2 regions of the Bradyrhizobium sp. WCU1 genome follow, and region 1 is predicted to be linked to the other one. Evidence: predicted binding sites of a transcription regulator. Region 1 holds the regulator's gene; the other holds the start of a gene.
The links. The regulator PhoB, encoded in region 1, activates phosphate uptake and scavenging genes when phosphate is short. The targets are predictions, from matches to a motif close to TGTCATNNANCTGTCAT.
Positions count from the first base shown of each region.

Region 2: ACTUWL_RS00315 (DapH/DapD/GlmU-related protein) is a predicted target of PhoB. The motif match lies at 4,676-4,692, and genes of this name have one in related genera.

Region 1 covers NZ_CM130280.1:4,246,989-4,261,933, reverse strand. Annotated here, with positions in the region: gene ACTUWL_RS19755 (OpgC domain-containing protein) at 1-1,222, opposite strand, end outside; gene apaG (Co2+/Mg2+ efflux protein ApaG) at 1,497-1,895, shown strand; gene ACTUWL_RS19745 (Hsp33 family molecular chaperone) at 1,915-2,919, opposite strand; gene argF (ornithine carbamoyltransferase) at 3,109-4,035, opposite strand; gene ACTUWL_RS19735 (aspartate aminotransferase family protein) at 4,035-5,240, opposite strand; gene ACTUWL_RS19730 (GcrA family cell cycle regulator) at 5,737-6,249, shown strand; gene phoB (phosphate regulon transcriptional regulator PhoB) at 6,378-7,088, opposite strand; gene phoU (phosphate signaling complex protein PhoU) at 7,149-7,868, opposite strand; gene pstB (phosphate ABC transporter ATP-binding protein PstB) at 7,972-8,790, opposite strand; gene pstA (phosphate ABC transporter permease PstA) at 8,787-9,632, opposite strand; gene pstC (phosphate ABC transporter permease subunit PstC) at 9,637-10,626, opposite strand; gene pstS (phosphate ABC transporter substrate-binding protein PstS) at 10,853-11,863, opposite strand; gene ACTUWL_RS19695 (sensor histidine kinase) at 12,000-13,313, opposite strand; gene ACTUWL_RS19690 (lysylphosphatidylglycerol synthase domain-containing protein) at 13,398-14,453, opposite strand; gene ACTUWL_RS19685 (SelT/SelW/SelH family protein) at 14,804-14,945, opposite strand, start outside.
Region 2 covers NZ_CM130280.1:53,218-68,162, forward strand. Annotated here, with positions in the region: gene ACTUWL_RS00285 (nitroreductase) at 43-720, opposite strand; gene ACTUWL_RS00290 (hypothetical protein) at 870-1,118, shown strand; gene ACTUWL_RS00295 (PilZ domain-containing protein) at 1,233-1,478, opposite strand; gene ACTUWL_RS00300 (helix-turn-helix domain-containing protein) at 1,549-2,508, opposite strand; gene ACTUWL_RS00305 (DUF2336 domain-containing protein) at 2,821-3,564, shown strand; gene ACTUWL_RS00310 (MBL fold metallo-hydrolase) at 3,589-4,464, opposite strand; gene ACTUWL_RS00315 (DapH/DapD/GlmU-related protein) at 4,738-5,370, shown strand; gene ACTUWL_RS00320 (ABC-F family ATP-binding cassette domain-containing protein) at 5,372-6,994, opposite strand; gene ACTUWL_RS00325 (DMT family transporter) at 7,154-7,597, shown strand; gene ACTUWL_RS00330 (hypothetical protein) at 7,878-8,969, shown strand; gene ACTUWL_RS00335 (xanthine dehydrogenase family protein molybdopterin-binding subunit) at 9,091-11,865, shown strand; gene ACTUWL_RS00340 ((2Fe-2S)-binding protein) at 11,862-12,386, shown strand; gene ACTUWL_RS00345 (hypothetical protein) at 12,394-13,011, shown strand; gene ACTUWL_RS00350 (hypothetical protein) at 13,024-13,173, opposite strand; gene ACTUWL_RS00355 (tetratricopeptide repeat protein) at 13,237-14,055, opposite strand; gene ACTUWL_RS00360 (substrate-binding domain-containing protein) at 14,088-14,774, opposite strand; gene ACTUWL_RS00365 (GrlR family regulatory protein) at 14,780-14,945, opposite strand, start outside.

The DNA of each region.
Region 1 (14,945 bases):
CGTTGCCGACCGCACCTTTTTTCGAGGCGCCTTTGTCGGCGGAGTGCTTGTACCACGAAATAATCCACGCCATGCCGCACATGATGAGGATGCCGCACACGCTGATCAGGGCGTGCAGTGCGGCACCGCCAGAGACCTCGGCAAGCACGAAATGACCGGCAAAGGCGAGGAAGACCCCGAGACAGAATATCTCAAGCGAATGCTGGCCACACAGGATCAATGGTCGCAGCCACCGCGATTTCAAGCCCGGCCAATCCCGGGGCAGGAAGCGCACGGTGAGGGCGGCGAGCGCCAGGAAATGCGCAAACCGCAACACGTCCAGGTCGGTCTTGTTGATCGGATACATCCATTGCTCGATGACCTTCGGCATGATGTGGCCGAGCTGCGGCACGTACCAGGTCAGGGTCACGAAGAACGCGGCGACCAGATAGACGATGCAGATCCACATCGTGATGTTCGACGACAGGATGCGCGACATCCGCCGCGCGCCGCCGAGTGCGCACCAGGCGCCGAACACGAACAACAATTGCCAGGCGAACGGATTGAACGCCCAGAAGCCGTTCGGATAGGCCGACAGATACAGATCGAACTGCCAGGTCAGCGCGTAGAGCAGGACCGACAGGCCGAGCGTGACGTCGGGCTTCCACTTCATCAGCCACAGGATCAGCGGCAGGAACAGCATCAGCACGATATAGAGCGGCAGCACGTCCATGTTGACGGGACGGAAGCGCAGCAGCAGCGCCTGCACGATGGTGACGTCGGGCTGCTTGAGGAAGTCCATGATCCCCATTTCCTCGCTGTACAGCGGGTTCTCGAACGAGGTCGCGACATAGGAGATCTCGGCGAGGAAGATCGTGAACAGGAAGACGTGCGCGACATAGATCTGCCAGACCCGGCGCAGGATGCGCGCGGTCGCGATCACGAAGCCGCCCTCCAGCATCGCGCGGCCGTAGACGAAGGCTGCGGTGTAGCCGGAGATGAAGATGAAGATCTCGGTGGCGTCGGAGAAGCCGTAATTGCGGAGCGTCAGCCAGGTCAAAAGATTGGTCGGCAGGTGATCGATGAAGATCAGCCACAGCGCGAGCCCCCGGAACAGATCGAGCCTGAGCTCGCGCTCGCCGGTCGCCGGCAGTGTGATCGCGGGCGCGGCCGCCGCCACCTTCGCCTCGGCTTTGGCCTCAGCCACCGGCGAGCCGGCTATGGGATCGGCAATCGAGCTCATCAAACACCGTGTCGGCTGCGGACGCTCCGCATGCCCAGCTGAAAACATAATATCGGTCCGCGACTTGCGGACAAAGCGCAGAGTGCGGCGACATGCGGCCGCGCTTTAGAGCGGAACTATGTTGAAAGCGCGATGAACAGACTGTCCCCGGGGGCCGGGTTTTCACAGCCCGGCAGGCGATTGGTTCCGGCTGACCAATTGGCTATGATGGCGTCCTGATTGAGTGTGATCCGGCCGAAAGTGGATCACGGCCAAGACCATCGGATTGAGCCGCATGTACCGCGCCGTTACCCGCCAGATCGAAGTCACCGTCGAGCCGAACTTCATGCCGGAGCGCTCGTCGGTCGACCGGCGCGAATATTTCTGGTCCTACAAGATCGTGATCGTCAATTCGGGTCCGGAAACGGTGCAGCTGCGGACGCGGCACTGGATCATCACCGATGCCACCGGCCGCCGCCAGGAGGTGCGTGGCGAGGGCGTGGTCGGCGAACAGCCGGTGCTCGCGCCCGGCGAACGCTTCGAATACACCTCCGGCGTGCCGCTGCCGACCGCCTCCGGCTTCATGGCCGGCAGCTATCAGATGGTCACCGAAGCCGGCGAGCGTTTTGAGATCGACGTGCCGACCTTCTCGCTGGACAGCCCGAGCCCGGACGGGAAGCGGGTGTTGAATTGATGCGCTTCCGCGCACGCCGCTATTGCTCCACGCCGGCTTCCTGCGGCGTGAACTCGTAGACCGACGAGCAGAACTCGCAGGTCACGACGACCTTACCGTCCTTGACCATCTCGGCGCGATCGTTCGGCGCAAAACTCTTCAACATCGACGACACCGCATCGCGCGAGCACGAGCACTGTGCGCGCAGCGGTTGCGGGTTGAAGACGCGGACGCCGCGTTCGTGGAACAGGCGGTACAACAGCCGCTCGCCGGACAGATCGGGATCGATCAGCTCGACATCCTCGACGGTCGAGATCAGCGACTGTCCCTCGACCCAGGCATCGTCGTCCGGCACGCTGTGCGTGACCGTACCATCGGGCGCATCGCCGGGGTGCAGATCGGCCTGCTTGGCGCGCTCCGGCGCCTTGGGCAGGAACTGCAGCAGGATGCCGCCGGCGCGCCAGTGCAGCTTGCCGCCCTCGCCGCCGCGCATCTCCTCGCCGACCGCCAGCCGGACCCGTGTCGGAATCTGCTCCGAGCGCAGGAAATATTCGTGCGCCGCCTCTTCGAGGCCGCCGCCATCGAGCGCGACCAGGCCCTGGTAGCGGCTGGTGTTGGAGCCCTGGTCGATCGTCATCGCAAGGTGACCCTTGCCGAGCAGTTCGCCCGAGGTCTGCCCCGGCTTGAGCTGCGCCGCGTCGTAACGGGCATAGGCACGCAGCCGGTCGGGCGCCTGGAAATCGACGATCAGCAGCGACACCGGGCCTTCGGTCCGGGTCTGCAGGATGAAGCGCCCCTCGAACTTGACCGACGAGCCGAGCAGCGTGGTCAGCACGATGGCCTCGCCGAGCAGCTTGCCGACTGCCGGCGGATAATCGTGCTTGTGCAGGATCTCGTCGAGCGCGGGGCCGAGCCGGGTCAACCGGCCGCGCAAATCCAGCGCGCCGACCTCGAAGGCCAGCACGGCATCGTCGACAGGAACCGAAGACGGCGCGCGAACCGGCGCCTCGGTCGTGATTTTGATGTCGGGGGATTGTGAAACCATGGCGCTCTATCTGGGGTCTCGGACCGTGAAATAAAGGGGTTCACTCAACGAGGGAACGTCGTCCCGGCGAAGGCCGGGACCCAACCACAGAGTTCTGTTACGACACAAGGCGTCTCCCCTTGTGCCCTTTCCACGGGCCGCGGCTTATGGGTCCCGGCTTTCGCCGGGACGACAGCGTTGAAGCGGCGCTTACGCGACTTCGTTAAAGCACCAGGCCAGAATGCCCTTCTGCGCATGCAGGCGGTTTTCCGCCTCGTCGAACACCACGGATTGCGGCCCGTCGATCACCTCGTCGGTGACCTCCTCGCCGCGATGCGCGGGCAGGCAGTGCATGAACAGCGCGTCCGGCTTGGCGAGCGACATCAGCTTGGCATTGACCTGATAGGGCTGCAGCACGTTGTGGCGGCGCTCGCCCTCCTTGTCGCCCATCGACACCCAGGTGTCGGTGACGACGCAATCGGCGCCACGCACGGCGGCTTCCGGGTCGGTGCCGAGCACGATAGGCGCGCCGGTCGCCTTGATCCAGTCGCGCATCGGCTTCTTCGGCGACAGCTCCGGAGGCGTCGCGATATTGAGCTGGAACTTGAACCGCTCGGCGGCGTGCGCCCAGGACGCCAGCACGTTGTTGTCGTCGCCGGTCCACGCCACGGTCTTGCCCGCGATCGAGCCGCGATTTTCCTCATAGGTCATGAGGTCGGCCATCACCTGGCAGGGATGCGAGCGCCGGGTCAGGCCGTTGATGACGGGGACGGTGGCATGCGCGGCGAGTTCGAGCAGCGCGTCGTGGTTGAGGATGCGGATCATGATCGCATCGACATAGCGCGACAGCACGCGCGCGGTGTCGGCGATGGTCTCGCCGCGGCCGAGCTGCATCTCGGCGCCGGTCAGCATGATGGATTCACCGCCGAGCTGGCGCATGCCGACGTCGAACGACACCCTGGTGCGGGTCGACGGGCGCTCGAAGATCATCGCCAGCGTCTTGCCTTCGAGCGGCTTCCTGCCCTTCTCATGCGCCTTCAGCTTCGCCTTCATGGCGGCGCCGGCCGACAGCATGTTGCGCAGCTCGCCGAGCGGCAGCTCGTTGATGTCGAGGAAATGACGGACCGGCTTGCTCATTATCCGGCCTTCCTCGGCTGCGCCGGCGACAATGTCGCGCAGGCGCGCTCGAGCGAGGCGATCGACTGGTCGATCTCGGCTTCGGTCACGATCAAGGGCGCGAGGAACCGCACCACATTGTCGCCGGCGCCGACGGTGAGCAGCTTCTCGTTGCGCAGCGCGGTGATCAGATCGCCGGACGGCACCACGGCCTTGACGCCTATCAGCAAGCCCTCGCCGCGCACCTCCGACAGCACGCCGGGATAGCGGTCCACCACGGAGGCGAGCTTCTGCTTGAGCAACAGCGACATCTTCTGCACGTGCTCGAAGAAGCCGGGCTTGAGCACGACGTCGAGCACGGCATTGGCGGCGGCAACCGCGAGCGGATTGCCGCCGAAGGTCGAGCCATGCGAGCCCGGCGCCATGCCGGCCGCGGCCTGCGCGGTCGCCAGCACCGCGCCGATCGGGAATCCACCGCCGAGCGCCTTGGCCAGCGACATCACATCGGGCGTCACGCCGGTGCGCTTGTAAGCGAACAGCTCGCCGGTGCGGCCCATGCCGGTCTGCACCTCGTCGAAGGCGAGCAACAGGCCGTGCTCGTCGCACAGCGCGCGCAATGCCTTGAAGAACGCCTGCGGCGCGCCGCGCACGCCGCCCTCGCCCTGCACCGGTTCGATCAGGATGCCGGCGGTGTGCGGACCGATCGCCTTCTTCACCGCCTCGATGTCGCCATGCGGCACCTGGTCGAAGCCGTCCATCGGCGGACCGAAGCCCTCGAGATATTTCGCCGAGCCGGTCGCGGCCAGCGTGCCCAGCGTGCGGCCATGGAACGCGCCCTCGAAGGTGATGATGCGGTAGCGCTCGCCATGGCCCTTGGAGAAGTGATGATGGCGGACCAGCTTGATCACGCCCTCCATCGCCTCAGCGCCGGAATTGCAGAAGAATACGAAGTCGGCAAAGCTCTGCTCGCACAGCCGCGCGGCGAGCACCTCGCCGTCGGGGCTCTTGAACAGGTTCGACATGTGCCACAGCTTGGTCGCCTGTTCCTGCAGCGCCTTGACCAGATGCGGATGCGCGTGCCCGAGCGCGTTCACCGCGACGCCCGAGGTGAAATCGAGATAGCGGTCGCCGTTGGTTGCGATCAGCCAGGCGCCCTCACCGCGCTCGAAGCCGAGATCGACCCTGGCGAAGACGGGGAGCAGATGCGACGGGGCGCTGTTGGTCATGGCGTTCACTGCCGGTTTGGGGCCGACAATTGCCGCGCGCATTGACGCCAGCGCAGCAACGGCCAGCTTCGGAAAACAAAACGGCCGCCTTTGCGGGCGGCACGTGGGGTCATTCTATGCTGCGGCCGGTCGGTGTCAATCGCCAGGAGCCGCCCTTTGCCGGCCGTCCTGCAATGCCAAACCAGCGCAATCCGGAGCATTCCGGTGCAGTGGAAAAGCCTCATAGCAATGCTTAACTTTGTGGGAACATGTGGACGCACGACCGCGGACTCTTGCGCCAGAGTCACGCCATATTGTAGCGTTTGGCCTGTCGGGTACGACATCTCGTGCGGCAGTACTGGACCCTCTAAGTAGCCTTCGTGTCTCACGTAAACGTTCGGGCGCAACATCGTGTCCGGCGAGGGCTAAGGGATTCTGGCCGCAGGGATATTTGTCCAGATTTGGCTCGCAGCGCCGCTCCAATGACTGGCCGGCGCCATGCGAAAGGAAGAATGCGATGACGGTATTGACCTGGTCCGACGATCGCGTCGAGCAGCTGAAGAAGCTCTGGGAGTCTGGCCTTTCGGCCAGCCAGATCGCAGCGGAACTTGGCAATGTGACGCGAAACGCCGTGATCGGCAAAGTGCATCGGCTCGGCCTCTCCGGCCGCGCCAAGGCCCCCTCGACCGCCGCGCCGCGGCAGCGCAAGGCCCGTCCCGCCCAGCACATGATGCGGGTGGCGCGCCCGGTTTCGCGCGGCAACACCGCGCTCGCACACGCCTTCGAGGTCGAGATGGAGCCCGATCCGATCTCCTTCGACAACGTGGTGCCGATGAGCCAGCGGCTGTCGCTGCTCGAGCTCAACGAGGCGACCTGCCATTGGCCGGTCGGCGATCCCTCGAGCCCGGAATTCTTCTTCTGCGGCGGCAAGGCGCTCGCCGGCCTGCCCTATTGCGCACATCACTCGCGCGTCGCCTACCAGCCCGCCGCCGATCGCCGCCGGCCATCGGCGAAGCCACAGATCAAGTAAGCACTCGGGAAACGACGGAAGACTTCAAAACAAATCCCCGCGAAAGCGGGGATTTTTTTGTGGTGCGCAGCTCGTCATGGAGCCAACAGGACGACGCCGTGTTGTGGCCTGTGATCGCGACCAAGCCGTTACGGCTGCGGCTCGGCTTTCGCGAAGCGGTCGTCGAGCGCATAGCCGGCGCCGCGCACGGTGCGGATCGGATCCTGCTCGCGGCCCGGATTGAGCAGCTTGCGCAGGCGGCCGATATGCACGTCGACGGTGCGCTCATCGATGTAGATGTCGCGGCCCCAGACGCTGTCGAGCAGCTGCTCGCGGCTGAATACGCGGCCGGGATGCTCGAGGAAGAATTCAAGCAGGCGATATTCGGTCGGCCCGAGATCGATCGGGCGCCCCGAACGCGCCACGCGGCGCTTCTCGCGGTCGAGCTCGATGTCACCATAGGTCAGCACGGTCGCAAGCCGCTCCGGGCTCGCGCGGCGCAACAGGCCCTTCACCCGTGCCAGCAATTCCGGCACCGAGAACGGCTTGACGATGTAATCGTCGGCGCCGGTGGCCAGCCCGCGCACCCGCTCGCTCTCCTCGCCGCGCGCGGTCAGCATGATGATCGGAAGCTGCTTGGTCTCGGGCCGCGCCCGCAACCGTCGGCACAGCTCGATGCCGGACAGGCCCGGCAGCATCCAGTCCAGCACCACGAGGTCGGGAACGCGCTCCTTCAGCCGGGTGTCGGCATCGTCGCCGCGCCCCACCGTTTCGACATCGTAGCCTTCGGCATCGAGGTTGTAGCGCAACAGTGTCGTCAGCGCTTCCTCGTCTTCGACTACCAGAATGCGTGCGCTCATCGGTCTAAGTTCTTTCTCTGTGGTGATCCGTTGCCCTGACGCAAACCGAAACGCCGTCGACTACGTGTTACCCGGCACCGTGGTGGCAAAGTTGGTCATGTCGCCCTTCGGGCGCTTGTCGGTGATCTGCTGGCCTTCGATCATGTAGAACACCGTCTCGGCGATATTGGTGGCGTGATCGCCGATCCGCTCGATGTTCTTGGCGCAGAACATCAGATGGATACAGAATGAGATGTTGCGCGGATCCTCCATCATGTAGGTGAGCAGCTCGCGGAACAGCGAGGTGCAGATCGCGTCGACCTCCTCGTCGCCCTTCCAGACGTTCATCGCCGCCGGCAGGTCGTGCGCGGCATAGGCGTCGAGCACAGACTTGACCTGCGACAGCACGAGGTCGGTCATGTGCTCGAGGCCGCGGATCAGCTTCAGCGGCTGGAAGTCGCTTTCCAGCGCCGCGACACGCTTGCCCATGTTCTTGGCAAGGTCGCCGATCCGCTCGAGATCGGTGGCCACGCGCATCGCGCTGACGATCTCGCGCAGGTCGATCGCCATCGGCTGGCGGCGCGCGATCGTCAGCACCGCGCGCTCTTCGATGACGCGCTGCAGATTGTCGATCTCGATGTCGGCGGCGACCACGCGCTTGCCGAGCGCGACGTCGCGGCGGATCAGCGCGTCGACCGACTCGGTGATCATCCGCTCGACGAGGCCGCCCATCTCGGCGACCAGGCGGGTCAACTCCTGCAGGTCGCTGTCGAATGCCTTGGCGGTATGTTCAGAAGCCATCGCTTGTCTCCCTCGATCATGATCCCTTGGGGACCATGATCTCGTGTCCATATTTCAGCATGATCCGATCGGAAAACCGGTTGCCACTTTTCCGGATCATGCTCTAACCGAACCGGCCGGTGATGTAGTCCTGGGTGCGTCGATCACTCGGTGAGGTGAAGATCTTGTTGGTGTCGTCAAACTCGATCAGTTCGCCGAGATACATGAAGGCGGTCTTGTCGGAGACGCGCGCCGCCTGCTGCATGTTGTGGGTCACGATCGCGATCGTGTAGTCCTCGGAGAGCTCCTGGATCAGCTCCTCGACCTTGGCGGTCGAGATCGGATCGAGCGCCGAGCAGGGCTCGTCGAACAGGATCACTTCGGGGCGCACCGCGACGGTGCGCGCGATGCACAACCGCTGCTGCTGGCCGCCGGAGAGCGACAGGCCGGAGGCGTTCAGCTTGTCCTTGACCTCGTTCCACAGCGCACCGCCGCGCAGCGCCTTCTCGACCCGATCGTCCATCTCGGACTTCGAGATCTTCTCATAGAGGCGAATGCCGAAGGCGATGTTCTCGTAGATCGTCATCGGGAACGGCGTCGGCTTCTGGAACACCATGCCGACCCGCGCACGCAGCAGATTGAGGTCGAGCTTGGGATCGAGAATGTTGGTCTGGTCCAGCATCAACTGGCCGACCGCGCGCTGGCCCGGATACAGGTCATACATCCGGTTGAAGATGCGCAGCAGGGTCGACTTGCCGCAGCCCGACGGGCCGATGAACGCCGTGACGCGGTTGGTGCCGAGCGTCAGGTTGATGTTCTTCAGCGCGTGGTGCTCGCCGTAATAGAAGTTGAGGTTGCGCACCGTGACTTTCGGCGGCGCTTCCGGAAGCGGAACCTGGGGAACGTGGCCCGCGGCGGTCGTGGAGACGGAAAGCTCGGTCATTTTGCGGCCCTTTCGGCACCAAGGATACGCGCGCCGATATTCAGCGCGAGCACGGTGAATGTGATCAGCAGTGCACCGCTCCACGCCAGCTCTTTCCAGTAGGCGTAGGGGCTCTGCACGAAGTTGTTGATGGTCACCGGCAGGTTGGCCATCGTCTTGGTCAGATCCAGACTGAAGAACTGGTTCGACAGCGCGGTGAACAGCAGCGGCGCGGTTTCGCCGGCGACGCGTGCGGTCGCCAGCAGCACGCCGGTGATCAGACCCGACCGGGCCGCACGGTAAGCGATCCGCTTGATCACCAGCGAACGCGGCAGGCCGAGCGCGGAGGCCGCCTCGCGCAGCGGATTGGGCACCAGCAGCAGCATGTCCTCGGTGGTGCGCAGCACGACCGGGATCACGATCACGGCGAGCGCCAGCGCGCCTGCGATCGCCGAGAAGCCGCGCATCGGCACCACGACCGCGCCATAGATGAACAGGCCGATGATGATCGAGGGCGCACTGAGCAGGATGTCGTTGATGAAGCGGATCACCGAGGTCAGCTTGTCGTGCTTGCCGTACTCGGCGAGGTAGGTGCCGGCGAACAGGCCGAGCGGCGCGCCGATCCCGACGCCGATCACGGTCATGATCACCGAACCGACGATGGCGTTGAGCAGACCGCCATCGGTCGAGCCCGGCGGCGGCGTGTTCTGGGTGAATAGCTGCACGCTGAGGCCAGCAAGGCCGTTGTAGACCAGCGTGATCAGGATCAGCGCCAGCCAGGTGACGCCGAACAGCGCCGCGCCGACGCAAAGTGCACGGATGACGATGTCGCTGCGGCGGCGGGATTTGTAGATCGGGTTCATGGCGCTACTTCCCCGCTTTCGTTTCAAGCCGCATCAGCATCAGCCGCGCACCGGCGAGCACGAAGAAGGTCAGCACGAACAGCAAGAGGCCGAGCAGGATCAGGCCGGACTGGTGCAGGCCGTCGCTCTCGGCGAATTCGCTAGCGATCGCCGCCGAGATCGTGGTGCCCGGCGCGAAGATCGACGACGAGATGCGGAACGAGTTGCCGATGATGAAGGTCACCGCCATGGTCTCGCCGAGGGCGCGGCCGAGCGCCAGCATGATGCCGCCGATCACGCCGACGCGGGTGTAGGGGATCACTACGCTGCGGACGACTTCCCAGGTGGTGCAGCCCATGCCGTAGGCGGCTTCCTTCAGCACCGGCGGCACGGTCTTGAACACGTCAACCGAGATCGCGGTGATGAAGGGCAGCACCATGATGGCGAGGATCAGCGCCGCATTGAACAGGCTGAGATAGGACGGCGGGCCGGCGAACACCGCGCCGAGCACCGGGACGCCCTCGAACAGCCTGATCATGAACGGCTGGAACGTGTTGGCCAGGAACGGGCCCAGCACGAAGAAGCCCCACATGCCGTAGATGATCGAGGGGATGCCGGCGAGCAGCTCGATCGCGATGCCGATCGGGCGGCGCAGCATCTGCGGGCACAGTTCGGTGAGGAACACGGCGATGCCGATGCCGACGGGGATCGCGATCAGCATCGCAATCACCGAGGTGATCAGCGTGCCGTAGATCGGGCCGAGCGCGCCGAGCACCGGCGGATCAGCCGAGGGCGCCCAGCGCTGGGTCCAGAGGAAGGCAAAGCCGTATTCCTTCATCGCCGGCCAGGCGCCGACGATCAGCGACAGGATAATGCCGCCGAGGATCAACAGGACCGAGATCGCCGAGATGCGGGTGATCCAATAAAAGGTGAGATCACCGAGCTTGAAGGCACTGAGGGCCTTGGCGCGATCGTAAGGTCCCGCGGCTTCCATCACATCGCTCTGAACAGCCATGTCTGCCACGCCAATCCCCTCGTTTTTATTTGAAACTTGCACAAACCGCCACGCCCCCGAAGCGATCTTCACTGACGCATAAGGCCGGGCGTCGTTCCGGCTGCGCCAGGGGCGCGAACCCCGGGACCCGCCCGCGCTTGTTGCCGCGATGATGGAGCCCGGGTCTTAATCGCTTGGCCTGCGCCGCCCTCGAGGGACGGCACAGGCCCTGTTCGAAACGTCGGACTTAGCTCTTGATCTCCGAGGACCAGGTCTTCTCGATCAGCTTGACGACCGAGTCCGGCATCGGGATGTAGTCGAGCTCTTCGGCCGCCTTGCCGCCCTTCTCGAAGGCGTACTTGAAGAACTTGAGCGCTTCCTGCGAGGCCGCCTTGTCGGTCGATTCCTTGTGCATCAGGATGAAGGTCGCCGCGGTGATCGGCCAGGAGGCGTCGCCCGGCTGGTCGGTCAGGATCACGTAGTAGCCGGGGGCCTTCGACCAGTCGGCATTCGACGCAGCAGCCTGGAAGGCGGCGACGGTCGGCTGCACGGTCTTGCCGGCCTTGTTGACCAGCGCCGTGTAGGTCAGCTTGTTCTGCTTGGCATAGGCGTATTCGACATAGCCGATCGCGTTCTTGGTCTGGCTGATGTTGCCGGCAACGCCTTCGTTGCCCTTGGCGCCGACGCCGACCGGCCACTCGACCGCGGTGCCGGAGCCGACCTTGGACTTCCAGTCGGCGTTCGACTTGGAGAGGTAGTCGGTGAAGTTGAAGGTGGTGCCCGAACCGTCCGAACGGCGCACGACGGTGATCGCGTCACCCGGCAGGGTCAGCTTCGGATTGAGCTTGGCGATCGCCGCGTCATTCCACTTGGTGATCTTGCCGAGATAGATGTCGCCGAGCACTTCGCCGGACAGCACGAGATCGCCCGGCTTGATGCCCTCGACGTTCACGACCGGAACGATCGCACCCATCACCATCGGCCACTGGACGAGGCCGTCCTTCTCGAGCTGCTCGGCCTTGAGCGGCGCGTCGGTGGCGCCGAAGGTCACGGTCTTGGCCTGGATCTGCTTGATGCCGGCGCCGGAACCGATCGACTGATAGTTCAGGCCATTGCCGGTGTCCTTCTTGTAGGCATCAGCCCACTTCGAATAGATCGGGAACGGAAACGTCGCGCCCGCGCCGGTAATATCGGCAGCGAAGGCCGACGTCGAAGCGGCCACCATGCCGGCAGCGACGATTGCTTTGATGAAATTCATGGGGTGGTCTCCATCTTGTGAGCGAAGCGCCGAATGCGCCCGATCGCGCTCACGCCGGTCCATCTAGGAGCGGTCGGTGCCGCTTTTACGAAGGTTGGATGACACTTGGATGACAGAGCTAAGCAACTGAAAATGCTTAGCTTTGAGTCGGTAGCGGGGTCTTCGGCCGGGGAAAACAGGCAGTAAAAGTCGCGCCATTGTTCGGCACGCTCTCGATCAGAAGACGCCCGCGATGACGGTTAAGAATATGTTTCACCAGCGATAATCCGAGGCCCGTTCCGCCCTGGTTGCGGCTGTCGCCGACGTCCACCCGGTAGAAGCGCTCGGTCAGCCGCGGCAGGTGCTCGGGCGCGATGCCGGGGCCGAAATCCCGTACCATGACACGGATTTCGGGGCTTCCCTCGCCCGATCCGCCCGGAACGGTCTGATTGAGCGACACTATGACGCGGCCGCCCGAGGCGCCGTATTTGAGGGCATTCTCGATCAGGTTCTCGAACAGGCGGAGCAGTTCCTCGCGGTCGCCGGCGATTCTGACCGGGGCTTGCGGCAGGTCGACCTCGATCTCGACCTGGCGCTCGCTGGCCAGCATCTCGAGCCCGTCAGCCACCTCGCGGATGATAGGCACGATGTCGATCGAGGCCTCGGGCCGCACATGGGCCGACAGTTCGACCCGCGACAGCGACAGGAGGTCGTCGATCAGCCGCGCCATGCGGGTGGCCTGGGTGTGCATGATGCCGAGGAAGCGTTCGCGGGCCCGCGCGTCCTCGCGCGCCGGCCCCTGCAGCGTGTCGATGAAGCCGGACAGGGCGGCGAGCGGGGTGCGCAGCTCGTGGCTGGCATTGGCGACGAAGTCGGCGCGCATCTCCTCGACCCGGCGCAGCGGCGTCAGGTCGTGGAATGTCATCAGCATGCATTTCTCGGTGCCGCCGAACTGGGTCGGCACCGGCACCGGCGTGATCACCAATTCCATCCAGCGATCGACCGGAACGTGGTCCGAGTAAGTGGCGCGGCGCGGCTCGGTGGTCGCGATCGCCTCGCGCAGCGCGGTGATGATTTCCGGCGAACGCAGGGCAAATTGCGCCAATTCGTTCCTGCGCAGCGCCGGCGCGAGCTGGGCCGCGGCGGCATTGAGATGGATGACGCGCCCGGCGCGATCGAGCAGCACGGCCGGATCGGGCATGCCGGCGACGACGGCGCTGACCGCGGCAGCCTCGACCGGATTGACGCCGCGGACGTCCTCGCGCGAAGTCCCGGCATCATGCAGCCGCCAAGGCACCAGCGCTGCGGCGGCGATGCAGACGAACACCGCGCAGGCGCGCACCAGCGACAATTCGCCGAGCGCGACCACCACGCTGAGCGCCAGCGCCGCAGCAAGCAGGATCAGCGCGGAATGGCGCAGGCGGTCGGGCCAGGGTGCGAAGATGGATTGCGGCGTATCGTCAATTGCCATCGCGGCGGCTTTCTTCCCGTCGGTTCGTGTCTCGCCCAGGCGCGGTCACATTGACCGTCCCTCGGGAGGCATCGGGCCGCGTCATCAGACCCCGGAATCGCCCCGCTTGCGGACCAGAACCGCCTCGTGGTGCGGCTCGGCGCGGGGACCCGAATCAGTCTGCGGCAGCCGTTTGAGTCGGGCGCCGACGATAACCTCCCGAAACGTCAGCAAGATTACAGATATGACGAACGGCGCAATATAGTAGAGCAGCCGGAACAGCAGCATACCGCCGAGCAGGTCCTCGCGGTCCATCTGCCAGAGGCCGACCAGCATGGCGGCGTCGAACACCCCGAGCCCGCCGGGGGAGTGGCTGGCGAAGCCGAGCAGGGTCGCCGACACGAAGATGACCGCGACCACGACGAAGCCGAGATTGGGCTCGTCCGGCACCAGCACGTACATCGCGAGCGCGCAGAAGCCGAGGTCGACGATGCCGATCGCGATCTGCAGCAGCGTCAGCGGGCCGCCCGGCAGGGTCACCGTCCAGGGGCCGCGACCGACCACCCGCGGCTGGGTCCAGACCCAGACCACATAGGCGACCAGCGCGATAATGATGCCGAACGCCAGCGTGCGGTTGAGCCAGGGCGGCAGCTGGTCGATGTTGGCCGCGGCCTCCGGGTGATAGGCGATGCCGAGCCCGAGCACCGCGGCATTGCCGAGCCAGAAGGTGAGGCCGGCGAGAAAGCAGATCTTGGCGACGTCGATCGCGTTTAGTCCCCAGGCCGAATAGATCCGGTAGCGCACCGCGCCGCCGGTGAAGACGCTGGCGCCGACATTGTGGCCGATCGAATAGGAGGTGAATGCCGCGAGCGCATTGATGCGATAGGGCACATGGGCGTGGCCGATCGCGCGCACCGCGAACAAGTCGTAGAAGGTCAGCGTGAAATAGCCGGCTGCGACGAATAGTCCCGCCAGCATGATCTGCCGCGGCTCGGTGCTCTTGATGGCCTCGAGCACCTCGTTGGTGTCGATGCCGCGCAGCATGTGGTAGAGGACGTAGCAGGCGATGCCGATGACGGCGATGCTGATGACAACACCCAGCCGATGCAGGAGTTGCTTCTGGCGTAGAAACGCCATCGCCCTGCCTATTGCTTCCAGCATCTAGACCTCGAATTGCGATCCCGCGACGACGGCCCCCGGCGATCTCCGCCGGCGCTTCGCTGTGCCCTGCCCCGTGTAGCGCGTTTTAAGCCGGAGTGGAATTCGTCAAACGACAATAAAACGCGCATCTTCAAGATATTAGGGATGATTCATGACAGCGGGTGCACAAATATGCGCGTTTCTCGCCACCTTCGACAAGGCTTGATGTCGATGTGCGGCAGTTAGCCCGGCGAAAGGTACACAAGACCATCCGGGAAACTACGGAGAGTGACGCGCCGCGCGGCAGCCGATCAACGAAAATCGCCGCCGCAATGATCATTACGACGGCGAGGCGGCAAGTCCGTGCTTCGTTATGCCCGCGCGGTAGTCACTGCGGCGACGATTTCTTCGGCATCGGGGAAATGTCCCTTCACGCGCCTGGCGATCACTTTGCCGTCAAGCTTGACCTCGAAGACGCCGCCCTTGCCGGGCACCAGCTCCGCATCGAGGCCA
Region 2 (14,945 bases), 3.3 Mb from region 1:
TTTTCTTCACGCGAACCGATATCCACTTCGCCCGAAAACGCTCTACTCGGCAAAGCCGACATAACGGACGAAGTCGCTGTTGGCCTCGCGGTCCGACCGCACCGCATTGGCGGCGAAACTGTCGTCGGGGTAGCCCATCGCAACGCAGGTCATGATCACCTGGTCTTCGGGGATATTGGCGACTTCGCGCACGATGTCGGAGCGCATGATGCCCTGGCCGTTGATCACGCTGCCGAGGCCGCGATCCCAGGCCGCCAGCACGATGCCGTAGCAGAGCGCGCCGAGATCGAAATGGCAGACCGCGCCGGGATCGAGGATCCGGTCGTAGGCCAGGACCAGCGAGACCGGGGCGTCGAACTGGCGGAAGCCGCGCAGCACCCAATCCTGCCGCATCGGCTTGTCGTCGCGGGCAATCCCCATGGCGCCAAACAGCTTCTTGGCGATGTCGACCTGGCGACCGCGGTGCACGCCCTGGTATTCGCCATGGCTGACGATGTCGCGCTTGGCCTTGGCGCCGGCGACCATCTCCTCCATGTTGCGGCGGCGCACTTCCTCCAGCGGCGCCCCGGTCAGGACGTGGACGTGCCAGGGCTGGGTGTTCATCGAGGACGGCGCCCGCTTGGCCACCTCGATGATCTCCTCGATGGTCGCCCGGGACACCGGCTGCTTCTTGAACCCGCGCACGCTTTTGCGTGTCTGTACCAGCGTCTCGAATTCCATTCCGCGTTTCCCCCACTTTGTTCCGCGCCGCACACGGAATTTTTCCGCGGCTATCCGGGTATTTTATAGACAAAATCGGCTGTGGGAACTTGATCGGGCCAAGAATCCGATATCCAATTCGGCCCTGATTTGGTTTAGGGAGAACCCAGATGAAGCGGATTTTCTTGGCGGCCGTGATCGCGACCTTTGCCGCCGGTTCGGCATTTGCGCAGGACGCCTCCTGCGAGACGAAAGCCGTCGGCAAGGACGGCAAGCCGCTGGCCGGCGCGGCCAAGACCTCGTTCATGAAGAAGTGCACGACCGACGCCTGCGAGACCAAGGCGGTCGGCTCCGACGGCAAGAAGCTCGCCGGCGCGGCCAAGACCTCGTTCATGAAGAAGTGCCAGAGCGGCGCCTGAGCCGCTCGCCGGCGCGTTTCTCCCCTCAATCGGGACAGATCATCGGGTCGCGCCGGGCGCGACCCGATGATTATTGGTGGGTGGCCGTACGTTGTCGGCGAAGGCCCGGGGTCCTCAGAACGAGACGCCGACCCTGACGCCCCTGGTCCAGACCCGCCGGCAACGCTTCCGGGTGTTGCCGTGGAACATCTCGAAACGCTCCGGCAGCTGGATCGGCTTGGAGAACTCCAGGCAGGCCCCGCCGGCGGAATAGTCGACCAGGCGGCATTCGATCAGCGGCGTCTTCGGGTCCAGCTGGAGCTTGACCACACTGGAGACGCAACCCGACGGTCGAACACGCGCAAATCGCCGGGGATGCATCAGGCCGCCTCTGGTGGAATCGTACCGACAGATTCCCCGGCCCACGTTAAGATTCCGTTCAGACGGATTGTTACGATTCGTGTCTGCCCGATGACGAATCGGGGCGCGCGCGGGAGGCCGCTAGCGTCTCCGACGGCGCTTCGCCGAACTGCGACCGGTAGCTCCGCGAGAAGTCGCTGAGGTGCCAGAACCCGTAAGCCAGCGCACAGGCCTTGACGCTAGGCGCGCCGGCGAGCAGTTGCTTGCGCACCAGCCACAGCCGGCGCAGCCGCAGATAGCGATGCAGGCTGACGCCGCGGTAGCGCTGGATGGCGTCGTGCAGCGTGCGCACCGAGACGCCGATCTGGTTGGCGAGTTCGCCGCTATAGATCGGATGCGCGACGTCGCCGGCGAGAATGGCGCGCGCGTCGTTGAACACCTTGAACTGGCGCGTCGTGTTGGCGCGCGTCGCCCATCTGGCCGGCACGATTTCGGCGAACGCGTTGTCGATCGCCGCAAGCAGCGTCTCCTTGATCGATGCACCCGTGGCGAACTCGGCTATCGTCACCTGGTCCGACGTCACGAGCAACGCCTGCCTCACAAGTTCACGCAGCAGATCCTGCGCGCGTTGTGAGATTTCGTGAATGCTGAAATGGAGACCGGGGTTCGGCCAACCGCGGTCAAGGATCTCGGGCGTGAACATCACCGAGGCGTACCGGCGGGGTGTCTCCTCGACGGACGTGTAGAACGCGCCGCTGCCGCCGAGCACGATCACCGCGCGGTCGCGCTCGACGCCGTTGAAGCGCATCGGCACGCCGTCGTCCATCGTGAAGCCGATCGCGGTCGTACGCGGCGCAAGCTGGGCATCGACGATCCGCGGAAACGACTGCGTGTAGTTGAGCTCGCATCCCGGCAAGCTCAGGATGACCTGCTCGGCCGAAATCTTCCGCGCAAGTGGCGTGAAATCGACATCCAGATTTCGGATCGAACTCCGGAATGCGTCAACATCGTCAAAACGAAAGACTCTCGGCACCAGCAACGGCGCCGTCAAATGACCGCTCCCATGAAATGTTCTTCTCGAAATATCTTGCACCACGCCGCGACCGGCGCGCCGGCGTTATCGATAATGTCCATGCAGCAAATGCGAATCGTCTGACGATTTCAATCGGGAAAAATGCGGGCCATTGGTCGCGCTGGACCAGCAGGCAAGTATCGTCGCTGCCGAATTTCGATAGTGTTTGCCGGGATATCCACCGTCGAGACCAGCCATCCCTCAGATTCTATACCCCTATTGGAGATTCGGGGAGCAGATTGGCGTCGGGAACAATGACGTTCCCTTGTCGCGGAACATTTTAGGACCGCCATGACAGTTATTGCCTCCGATCTGATTGCCAAGCTCGACCACGTCTTGAAAACCGGCTCCCCTGACCTGCGCACGCGGATGCTGCAGGAGGTGGCTGGGCTGTTTCTCGAGGACGCACATCGCCTCGGTGCGCGCCACGTCGAGGTGTTCGACGATATCCTGATCCGCCTGACCGAGAGCGTCGAGCTGCGGACCCTGACCACACTCAGCCGCTCCCTCGCCGACCTGCATCTGGTGCCGCGGGAACTCGCACGTCGCCTCGCCAACCATGACGACGCCGACGTTGCCGCTCCGATCCTGCGGAGATGCGAATGCATTCCGGAGTCTGATCTGATCGACATTGCCTGGATGCGGGCCGAGGGACACCTCGGCGCGATCGCAGGGCGCAAGGCCGTGAGCCAGGAGCTCACGGATATTCTGCTGATGCGTGGCGACAGCAGTGTGCTTCGCGTGCTCGCGAGCAACCCCGGCGCTGATATGACCAGCGCAGGCCTTGCCATGATGGTCGATGCCGCCGAACGCGACGAGGGCATGGCGGGCGCGTTGATAGCGCGCAAGGACCTGCCTGACCGCGTTCTTGCCGACCTCGTGATGCGATCCACGCCGCGCCAGCAGGCCCGGCTACTCAAGCTGGCACGCCCCGGCATCCAGCATGCAATCCGCGCCGCCATCGACGCCAGCACTGCCCGCGCCCCCGCAAACCCGCCAGCCACGATCGACGATGCGCAGGCGCGGTCCGGGTGACGCTGCCCCGAACGTTCGCGACGCCTACTCCCGCTTGAAGCGGTAGTCGAAGCGGTCGCCGTCCGCCTTGATCAGGCCGACGGTCGGGGAAGGAAAATGGATCGGCAGGATCAGCGTGTCGGTCCCGGCGACGGAGGCAAAGAATTTCCGCCGCGACACCGCCGATTGCTTCGGATCCCAATCCGGCTTCGCCGACCACTCCGGCTCGCGGCACTGGATCGCGTGGTGCATCAGGTCGCCCGCGACCACCGCGCGCTGCCCCTTCGAGACAATGTTGACGCAGCAATGACAGGGCGAATGGCCCGGCGTCGGCGTCAGCGTCACGGTATCGTCGAGCGCATAGTCGTCGTCGACCAGGAGCGCCTGCCCGGCCTCGACGATCGGCAGGCAATTGTCGCGAAACACCGTGCCGGGTGGATTGGCGCCCCTGGCGTTCTCGGCCTCCCAGGCCGCATACTCGCCCTTGTGGAAGACGTATTTCGCGTTCGGGAAGGTCGGCACCCAGCGTCCGTCGCGCAGCGTGGTGTTCCAGCCGGTGTGGTCGATATGCAGATGGGTGCAGAACACGTAGTCGATCTGCTCATAGGAGATGCCGAGCGCGAACAGCTCGTTGCGCCAGCGCTCCTTGCCCGGAAAGTCGAACGGCGGCGGGTGCCCCTTGTCCTCGCCGGTGCAGGTGTCGACCAGGATGGTGTAGCGCGGCGTCCGCACCACGAAGGTCTGGTAGGTGATCACCATCATGCCGCGGGCGGCATCGAAGACTTCGGGCTCCATCGTTTTCAGGTGATGCTTGAACACGGCGTCGTCATAGGTCGGGAAGAAGTCCTGCGGCCGCCGCCACGGTCCTTCGCGCTCGATCACCGCGTCGATCGTGATGTCGCCGATCCTGATCTGCTTCATGGCCGTCTCGCTCCCGCTTTTTTGTTCAAGCGTAGCGGGCGACGCCTGGCCTCACAAGCCGAGCAGCACGCAGCGTGCCATGCTGCTTTGCATCGCTGAAAGCGCCAGTCGAACCCTGCCAACAGCGCGGTGCTTAAGGACGCGATGGTGCGGGCGATTGCCGCAGGCGACGCACTGAAAAACCAGACAGCAGGTGCCTGCTCTCTTCTCCTGTCATCTCGCCGTAATAGAAATCGTGCGACTGAAACGGCCCGCCGCATCGAGGACAGATTCATGGCCGATCCGAAGCCTTCCCGCCCCAAGATTGCCGAAACCGTCATCGAGCCGACGGTCAAGCTGCGGGAGGTCAAGGTCGGGCGTTGCTGTGAAGTGCTCGGCGACACCGCAATCGAATACACCGAGCTCGGCGATTACTCCTATCTCGGCAGCGGCTGCATGGTCGCGGACGCCGTGATCGGCCGCTTCTGTGCGATCGCGGCGCAGGTCCGGATCGGCGCGCCCAATCATCCGCTCGAGCGCCCTTCCCAGCATCGCTTCACCTATTGTCCGGAATATTACACGGACACCGCCGAGCGCGATCATGACTTCTTCAAGAACAGACGCGCAGATCGCGTCGTGATCGGAAACGACGTCTGGATCGGCCATGGTGTGATCGTGCTGCCCGGCGTCACCGTCGGCGACGGCGCGGTGCTGGCGGCCGGCGCGGTGGTCTCGCGCGACGTCGCCGCCTACACCATCGTGGGCGGCGTGCCGGCCCGGCCGATCAAGGAGCGGTTCAGCCGCAAGATCGCGGCCGAGCTGTCGCAGATCGCCTGGTGGAACTGGCCGCCGGAAACCATCTGGGAGCGCCTGCCGGAGTTTCAGTCCGGCGATGTCGAAGCGTTCTGCGCGCGGTGGCGAACTTGAGCTAGCTCCGCAAGCCCGGTGCTTCCTGACCGGTGCGCGCGACGTATTCGGTGTAGCCGCCGCCATATTGGTGGATGCCGTCCGGCGTCAGCTCCAGCACGCGGTTGGAGAGCGCGGCGAGGAAATGCCGGTCGTGCGAGACGAACAGCATCGTGCCCTCGAACTCTGCGAGCGCATTGATCAGCATCTCCTTGGTGGCGAGATCGAGATGGTTGGTCGGCTCGTCCAGCACCAGGAAGTTCGGCGGATCGAACAGCATCTTGGCCATCACCAGGCGTGCCTTCTCGCCGCCGGAGAGCACGCGGCACTTCTTCTCGACATCGTCGCCGGAGAAGCCGAAGCAGCCGGCGAGCGCGCGCAACGAGCCTTGGCCTGCCTGCGGAAACGCGTCCTCCAGCGATTGAAACACGGTGCGCTCGCCATCGAGCAGATCCATCGCATGCTGGGCGAAATAGCCCATCTTGACGCTGCCGCCGATCGCGACCGCGCCGTCGTCCGGCTCGGTTGAGCCGGCGACCAGCTTCAGCAGCGTCGACTTGCCGGCGCCATTGATGCCCATCACGCACCAGCGCTCCTTGCGGCGGATCATGAAGTCGAGCCCGTCATAGATCCGCTTGCTGCCATAGGCCTTGTGAACGTTCTTGAGGCTGACGACGTCCTCGCCCGAGCGCGGCGCCGGCTGGAATTCGAACGCCACGGTCTGGCGCCGCCGCGGCGGCTCGACCCGTTCGATCTTGTCGAGCTTCTTGACCCGGCTCTGCACTTGAGCCGCGTGGGAGGCGCGCGCCTTGAAGCGCTCGATGAACTTGATCTCCTTGGCGAGCATCGCCTGCTGCCGCTCGAACTGTGCCTGCTGCTGCTTGTCGGAAAGCGCGCGCTGCTGCTCGTAGAACTCGTAATTGCCGGAATAGGTGGTGAGCTGGCCGGCGTCGATCTCGACCACCTTGTTGATGATGCGGTTGATGAACTCGCGGTCGTGCGAGGTCATCAGCAGCGCGCCTTCATAGCCCTTCAGAAACTGCTCGAGCCAGATCAGGCTTTCCAAATCAAGGTGGTTGCTCGGCTCGTCGAGCAGCATGACGTCTGGTCGCATCAGCAGAATACGCGCAAGCGCGACGCGCATCTTCCAGCCGCCGGAGAGTTTTCCGACGTCGCCGTCCATCATCTCCTGGCTGAAGCCGAGGCCAGACAGCGCCTCGCGCGCACGGCCGTCGAGCGCATAGCCGTCGAGCTCCTCGAACTGATGCTGCACCTCGCCATAGCGCGCGATGATGTCGTCCATCTCGTCGGCCTTGTCGGGGTCGGCCATCGCGGCCTCGAGTTCCCGGAGCTCGGCCGCGACCTCGCTGACCGGCCCCGCCCCGTCCATCACCTCGGCGACCGCGCTGCGACCACTCATTTCGCCGACATCCTGGCTGAAATAGCCGATCGAGATGCCGCGATCGAGCGAGACCTGACCTTCATCAGGGATTTCCCGGCCCGAGATCATCCGGAACAGCGTGGTCTTGCCGGCGCCGTTCGGGCCGACAAGGCCGATCTTCTCGCCCTTCTGGAGCGCCGCGGAGGCTTCGATGAAGAGGATCTGGTGGCCGACTTGCTTGGAGACGTTATCGAGGCGGATCATTCGAATACTGGAGAATTGAGGGTTTCCGGCCTCTTATTCGATCTGGGACGTGGGTGGAAGCCCATTCCCGTGGGTTTTGCGCCGTGCTGCATGCATGCCACGATCATGGCCGATGGAATATGACATGACATCCTTCGGTGATCGGGTCTGGGGCATCACATGCAAGTCTGGTTTCTCTATCTCCTCGCACTCGGCGCCGGCATCAGCGTGGCCACGCAGCAGGTCCTGAACGGCAATTTGCGGTCCGCCCTCAACTCCCCCGCCTGGGCCGGGCTGATCAGCTATCTCGGCGGGCTCCTGACCATGGCGGTCGTGCTGGTCGCGACGCGGGAGCCGGTGCCATCATGGAAACTGGTGACGGCCGTGCCCTGGTGGGCCTGGAGCGGCGGCATCCTCGGCGGCGTGTTCATCCTGTTGATGATCCTGCTGCTGCCCTCGCTCGGTGCCGCAACGTTGCTGGCGCTGGTGGTCGCGGGCCAGATGATCGCAGGCATCGCGATGGACCATTTCGGCGTGTTCGGTCTGGCGCAGCATCCGGTATCGATTTCACGGCTGGCCGGCATCGCCCTGATCATCGGCGGCGTGCTTCTGATCAAGGATTGAGGCGATCGACGAGCCCGTCGACGCGAATGATTCCCTGAATGAGAAAGCTTCGCTGAATCCGGCATCGCGTGACGTGATGACGCAACCACCCGCGTCATATCGAAGTGTGGACACCCGCCGATTCGTCACTTAGCTGTAGGCACCCGCTCGCGTTGTGCTGCGTTGCGCGGGATCTACACCCCCTGTTCACCACTCTCCAGTTCATTGCGTCCAAGCATTTGCGCATTCCGCTAATGTTCGCGCGGCCGCGACGTTGGCCCGAGGCCTCGAGGTGCATCACATGATCAATCGCTTTCGCTTGGCCGCTGCGCTGGCGCTGCTGCTCGGCAGCGGTGGCGCTGCGCCGGCACAGTCGATGCCCGACTACATGGCGCCGATCTCGGGCAAAACGACGTCAACGCCGGCCGATGTCGCGACCAAGGACGTGCTCGCGCTCAACACCGGCATGTTCGAGCTCTATGGCGATGCGGCGCGGATCTTCCAGAAGAACATCCTCTACAAGCACCCGGTGATCCTCGGCCTGTTCTCCGGCGCCGGCGGCCGCCTGATCCTGTACCGGCCGGGCAAGCCGCCGACCGAGGCGCCGCAGGTGCCGGTCGTCTATCAGCTGCTCAAGTCGGTCGGCCACAGCACGATGGCGCTGGCCGAGGTGGTCGGCCCCTATGTCGACAATCCTGACGACAAATCGTGGCGCGGGTCGATGCTGGCCTATCGCAGCCGGATGCAGTCGGCGCTCGACGGGCTCGATGCGACGCCGATGCAGGCGGACTGGCGGGACAACAACCGCGCTATCCTCACCAACAACATCGCCTTCATGGACGAATGCCTCGCCGCCGGCGCCATCCCCTTCGTGAAGCTCGAGGCCTTCGGCAAGAAGCAAGCGCCGCTGCTCGCCAGGAACGTCGCCTGGGCGGCGCAGACCCAGGTCGCGCACTGGATGACCGTGATGGCCGACTGGAAAACCCAGCTCGGCGCCGACTGGGACAAGACCTATGCCGCCAGCAACACGATCTATGTGGCGCGGCAGAACAATGTGATCTTCAGCGTGCTGGCGCAGTTCTTCGGGCCTGACGCCATCAACAGCCGCCTGATGCTGATCGAGACCATCTCCTTCACCACGACGCCCTCGGACATGCTGGAATCGCTGACCCGGATCATCGCCGACCGCTCGGTGGGCGCGCTGTTCTTCGGCAGCTATCACTTGATGGACTATGAGTTGATGGGCGGCGACGCGCGCGAGGCGATCATCGCCGAGACCAGGAAGCGCGGCATGACGGCCTTCCTGCCGCCGCTGGTGCCGTTCGGTTCCAAACAATGGCCGACCCTGATCACGCCGGGCCCTGGACCGGCAACGATCGCCGACCTCAAGTGAAGCTACGACCTATTCCGGCATTGCCGTTGCACTCGCTTTGCCGCAATACTTTCACGTGTATTTCAAATATTGTTAAACCCCGGCGCGATACGCCGTCGAGGTGTCGATGAAAGATCGGACCATGCGGCCCTCGCGACGCGAATTCGTGAAGTGGTTGTCGGCAGGCGGCATCTCGGTCAGCCTGTCGCATCTGGCGCTGGCGAAGGAGCCGGCATTCGGGAGCCGCGAGACGCTTCCGGGGCGCGGCCATTTCAATCCAGCGGCGAAAGGCGCCGGCCGCGTCGACGGTGTGGCCAAGGTCACCGGCGCAAAGCTTTACGCTTCCGACTTTCGTGCCGCCGACCTGCCGGGCTGGCCTGCGACGACCTCGCACGCCATCCTGGTCCGCGCCAATGACGCAACGCATGTCTATGCCGGCATGGACCTCGCCCGCCTCGACGGTCCGGCGAAACCCTCGATGATCGTGACGGCGGCCGACCTCGACCGGATCGGCACGCGGGTGCCGGAGTTCTACACCGGCGACCTGTTCTGTCCCGTCGGTAAGACCCCGCTCTACCTCGGACAACCGGTCGCGTTGTTGATCTTCGAGCAGTTCGACGCCTACGATCGCGCGCGGCTCGCGCTGCGCGACGTCGGCTTCGTCAAGTTCGGCGACGAGACCGGGCCGGTGATCCTGCCGGATTACGGCGCGTATCGCTTCACGCGCGTCGCCGGCGCGACATCAGATGCGCCCGACGTCTATTCGCCGATCCAGGCGGGTTGGGTGTCGCCGAGCCGGATCCAGAACGCGGCGCTGCCGGTCTGGCTGCCGCTCGCCAAGGAGACCAAGGCCGACTACGCCAAGGCTGCGACCCATGGCGAGCAGATCCGCGCCCAGCTTGCCAAGGATGATCCCTCGCAACTCGTGCTCGACCGCGAGTTCGAGACCCAGTCGGTCGATCCGATGTTCCTCGAACCGGAGAGCGGGCTCGCCTGGTACAGCGACAACAACGGCCAACTCGAACTGGTGCTCGGCGTGCAGTCGCCCTATGAGGCGACCGAGTCGATCGCCTTCATGCTCGGCAAGGCCCGTGCGCCGTTACGGCCCGCGCACATCAACGCCCAGTTCGCCCATGTCGGCGGCGGCTTCGGCGGCCGCGACCACACCCCGTTCGTGCTCTACGTGGCGCTGGCGGCAATGTTCTTCCCGGGACGGCCGGTGCGGCTGGCGCACGACCGCTACCAGCAGTTCCAGGGCGGCATCAAACGCCACCCGATCAAGATGCGCTCGCGGATCGGGATCGATCGCAAGAGCGGCAAGATCACGGCATTCGCCGCCGATCATGTGCTCGACGGCGGCGGGCTTGCCAACTTCTCCGCCAATGTCGCCACCGTCGCTGCGACCGCGGCGATCGGCATCTACGACATCCCGAAGGTCGACGTCACCACTGTGGCGGTGCATTCGCGCGGCGTCACCGCCGGTTCGATGCGCGGCTACGGCACGCTGCAGACCATGACCGCGCTGGAAGTGCTGATCGACGAGGCGGCGAGCGAGCTCAAGGTCGATCCGATCGCGTTCCGCCGCAACAACGCGCTGAAGCAGAACGGCCGGACCATGACCGGCAATCCCTACATCGTCTCGGTGCGCACGCCTGAGATCCTCGACAAGCTCGAGAAGCATCCGGTCTGGCAGCAGCGCGCTGACTTCAAGCAGAAGGCGCCGGAGGGGCGGCTGGTCGGCACCGGCCTCGCTTGCGTCACCAAGGATTACGGAGCCGGCGCGGATTGCTCGCTCGGCCGCGTCGAGATCGATCAGGAGGGACGGATCGCGATCCACTGCGATCACGTTGAGATGGGCAACGGCATCGGCACCGCGCTCGCCAACCGGGTCGCGGGCCATCTCGGCACTGTGGCCGACGAGGTCGCGGTCTCCCGGGTCGACAGCTACGACGCGCTCGGGCTCGTCACCTCGGGCGATCCCTACACGATGGATCAGAAGACCCAGGATCTCGCCGAGAAGAACCCGTGCTGGGTGCCTGCGATCAGCTCGGCGACCAGCGCATCGATCGGTGCCCATGTCGGCACGCATTCGGCGGCCGAGGCGGCGCGCGTCATCTTCCGCTTCGGCCTGTGGCCGGCGGCGCTCGAGCTCTGGCACATCGCCAAGGCCGATCCGCGCGCCCGGCAATGGGACAGAGCACGCTGGCAGGACGGCCAGCTCGTGCTCGACGATCTCGCGCCGCTGCCCTTGTCCAAGCTTGCCGCGACCGCGCATGCGCGCGGCTTCGTCACCGGCGCAATCGCGCACAGCTTTTCGCGCTGGGCCTGGTCGCGCGCGCGCTTCCCGCTGTTCGGCGAGCAGGTTCGTGCCGAGATCGATGCGCTGGCGATCCGCCGCGGTAGCGGCAAGTTCGAAAGGATCGATCGCGTCAGCGTCAAGTTTCCACCGACCGACAACAACCGGATCGGCACCGCCTACACCTCGATGTGCGGCACGCTGGTCCGCGTCGAGATCGAGCGCGCGACCGGTATCCTGCGTATCGCCAAGGCCTACAGCGTGTTCGAATGCGGCCAGGCGCTGGTGCCTGAAGTGGTGCTCGGCCAGTCCCATGGCGGCTTCGCCATGGGCGTCGGCTACGCGCTGCTGGAAACCCTGCCACCATTCGAAGGCGGTCCCGGCAACGGGCAGTGGAATCTCGGCCAGTACCTGATTGCGCGCGGCTCCGACCTGCCGCTGCACGACCTCGAGATCGAGATGCTGCCGCAGCTGACGCCGGACGAACCGCCCAAGGGCATGGCCGAAGTGGTGATGATCCCAATCGTGCCGGCGCTGCTCAACGCCATCAACGATGCCACCGGCCACCGCTTCCGCTCGTTGCCGGTGACCTCGAGCCTGCTCAAGGGAGCGCTTGCGTGACGACGCTCAGCCTCACCATCAACGGCCAGAAGCATGGTCCGATCGAGATCCGCGACGACCTCTCGATGAACGATTTCCTGCGCGAGATGCTCGGGTTGACCGGCACCAAATTCGGCTGTGGCGCCGCGCAGTGCCTGAGCTGCGCCGTCATCATCGATAACCCTGACGGCACCAGCTACACCACGCCGACTTGCGTGGTGCCGGCGGCGAATTTCGACGGCAAGGCGATCCGCACGGTCGAAGGCCATGCCAAGGACGGCGAGCTCTCCGCATTGCAGCGCGCGTTCATCGACCACTTCGCGTTCCAGTGCGGTTACTGCACGGCGGGTTTCCTCAACGAGGGCCAGGTGCTGCTCGAGCGGCTTGCGAAGACGCCGGTAGCGCGGGACCAACTTGAGACCGTCATCGCGGATGCGCTCGACGGCCATCTGTGCCGCTGCACCGGCTACATCAAATATCACCAGGCGGTGCGCGACGTGATCCTCGCCGATTCCAACCGCTATCTGACCGCCAACAAGTGAGCCCGCGATGACATCGGAAACGCGGTTTCGGATCATTGCGGTGCTGACGGCTCTCGCGACCAGCCTGTGCGCCGGCTACGCAGCGTCGGAGAGCGCAAGCCACGCCCTCGCCTCGCCGGAAGGCTTTGCCGGGATCGAGAATGTCGAGCAGCGCTCCGCTGCGATCTTCACCGAGCTCCGCAAGGTCCTGACCCATCCGCGCTGCACAAATTGCCATCCTGCCGGTGACAGCCCGCGGCAGGGCGACATCAGCCGCATCCACCAGCCGCCGGTCACGCGCGGCGCCGATGGTCACGGCACCAGCGCAATGCGCTGCTCGATCTGCCATCAGCACGCCAATTTCGATCCCGGCCGCGTACCGGGTCACCCGGAATGGCACCTCGCGCCGCGCGAGATGGCATGGGCCGGCAAGACCGTCGGTGAGATCTGCGCGCAGCTCCGCGACCCCGCACGCAACGGCGGCCGCAAGGTCGAGGACCTGATCGAGCATATCGGCAAGGACACGCTGGTGGGTTGGGCCTGGCATCCCGGCTTCGGCCGCTCGCCGGCGCCCGGCACGCAGGCGCAGGCCGGCGCGCTGGTCGAGGCCTGGGTGAAGACCGGTGCGGCCTGCCCGGCGCCATGACAACGCCACCGGCTAGTGGCGCTTGAAGTACTGCACGTCACGCTCGTGCTTCTGTGCCGCGGCGCGTGACTTGAAGGTGCCGAGATTGCGGCGCTTGCCGGTCTTCGGATTGACCTTGCGGGAATACAGCCGGTACTCGCCGGAAGTCAGCTTGCGGATCATGACGTCGCCTCGCCAATGCCTGTCACGGGCCAACGATACGCGAGAACGAGCGTTCCTGATTGATCAGAAGCAAAGATTGGTCACGGCATTGCCGCGCTTGTCCTTGATCACGTAGGGACAGCGTGCCCGCTCCAGTGCCTTCTTGGCTTCCTCATCGCCGAGCGCGGCGGCGCGCTCGTAATAGGCCTTGGCGGCATCGCTGTCCTTCGGCCCGCCGCGGCCGGCCTGCGCGAAGGCACCCATCCGTTCCAGTGCGCCCGGATGGTTCTGCGCGGCGGCCTTCTCGAACAATGCCCGCGCGCCGGCATCGTCCTGCGCGCCGCCCTTGCCCTCCGCCAGCATCAGGCCGAGCTGGTATTGCGCCTCGGCATTGGTCTCGGCGGATTTCGCGAGCAGTTCGCGCGCACGTGCCGGGTCGGATGCCGTGCTGCCGCCGAGCGCCGCGAGATTGCTGACACCGCGCGCGTTGCCGGCCTGCGCCGCGCGCTCGAACAGTTTGCGCGCCTGCGCCTCGTCCTTGGCGACGCCGGTGCCGTTGCCGTAGAGCACACCGAGCTCGACCATCGCCGACGTCGAGCCCTTGTCGGCGGCCTTGCGCCAGGCGCTTGCTGCCTCCAGCGTCTGCTTGTTGGCGGCATAGGCGCGGCCGAGTTCATACATCGCGCGGCGCGAGGACTTTGCCGCCACCGCGCAGTACCTGATCGCGGTCGCAATATCGGCCGGCGCGACGTCAGGCACGCCTTTCACGTCGGCCGGCTTGTCGGGATCGGTGGGATCGGCGGCGAGCCGGTCGCACAGCACAAGGTCGGCCGACTGCGCATGGACAAATGCCGGCGCTGCCAGCGCTGCAACAACGAAAATGGTTTGGAGGGGTCTGAACATGGACATCAGGTTGCGTCGCGGTGCAGGCAAATTCAAGGCTCGAGCCCGGTCTCGCGCAGCACCGGCGCGACCTCGGGTGCCGACAGATAGTGTAGCAGATGCTCGGCGGCCTCCGCGCACCGCGTGGCGGCCATGCGGCCTGCCGAGAACACTGCCGGGGTCTGCAAATCCAGCGGAATTGGCCCGACGACCTCGACGCCATCGACCTGCTTCAACTCGCTGATCTGCTGGATCGCAAGCTCGGCTTCGCCGCTGACGAGCTTCTCCGCGGTGAAGCCCATCGGAATGATTACCGCGCGCGCATTGATCGCCCCGGCGATGCCGAGACGCGCGATCAGCTGCGCGAACAGGATGCCGCTGGCACCGAGCCGCGAATAGGCCACCGCGCGCGCGCCGAGCAGCGCCGTACGAAGCGCGGCTTCGGTCGCGATGTCGGGATGCGGAGCTCCAGCCTTCACCGCGACGCCGACATAGGAGCGCGCCAGGTCGATCGCGCTTGCTCGCGCAATGCGCCCCTCACCGATCATCGCGTCGAGGCCTTCGCGGGTCAGGATCACGAGATCGGCCACCTCGCCGCCAGCCAGGCGTTCGAGCAGAGCCAACGTCGGCGCGAAATCCGCATCGATCCGCACCCCGCTCGCCGCCTGATACGCCGCGGCAAGGCGCACCAGCGCGCCCTTCAGCGCCAGCGTCGAGAGCACACGAACCGTGTTGTCCATTTCGCTTACGCCCGCCGCATCAGCTTGAGCGCGGCGGTCAGGCGAAGACTGCGCTTGCCGGCCAGCGCAGTCGCTTCGAGCACGGCGCTTTCCGCATCGCAGGTGCCGGCGAAGCCGATGCCGACCTCATGGCCGCCGAAGACCGGGTTCTCGCCCATCGCCGAGGTGTGC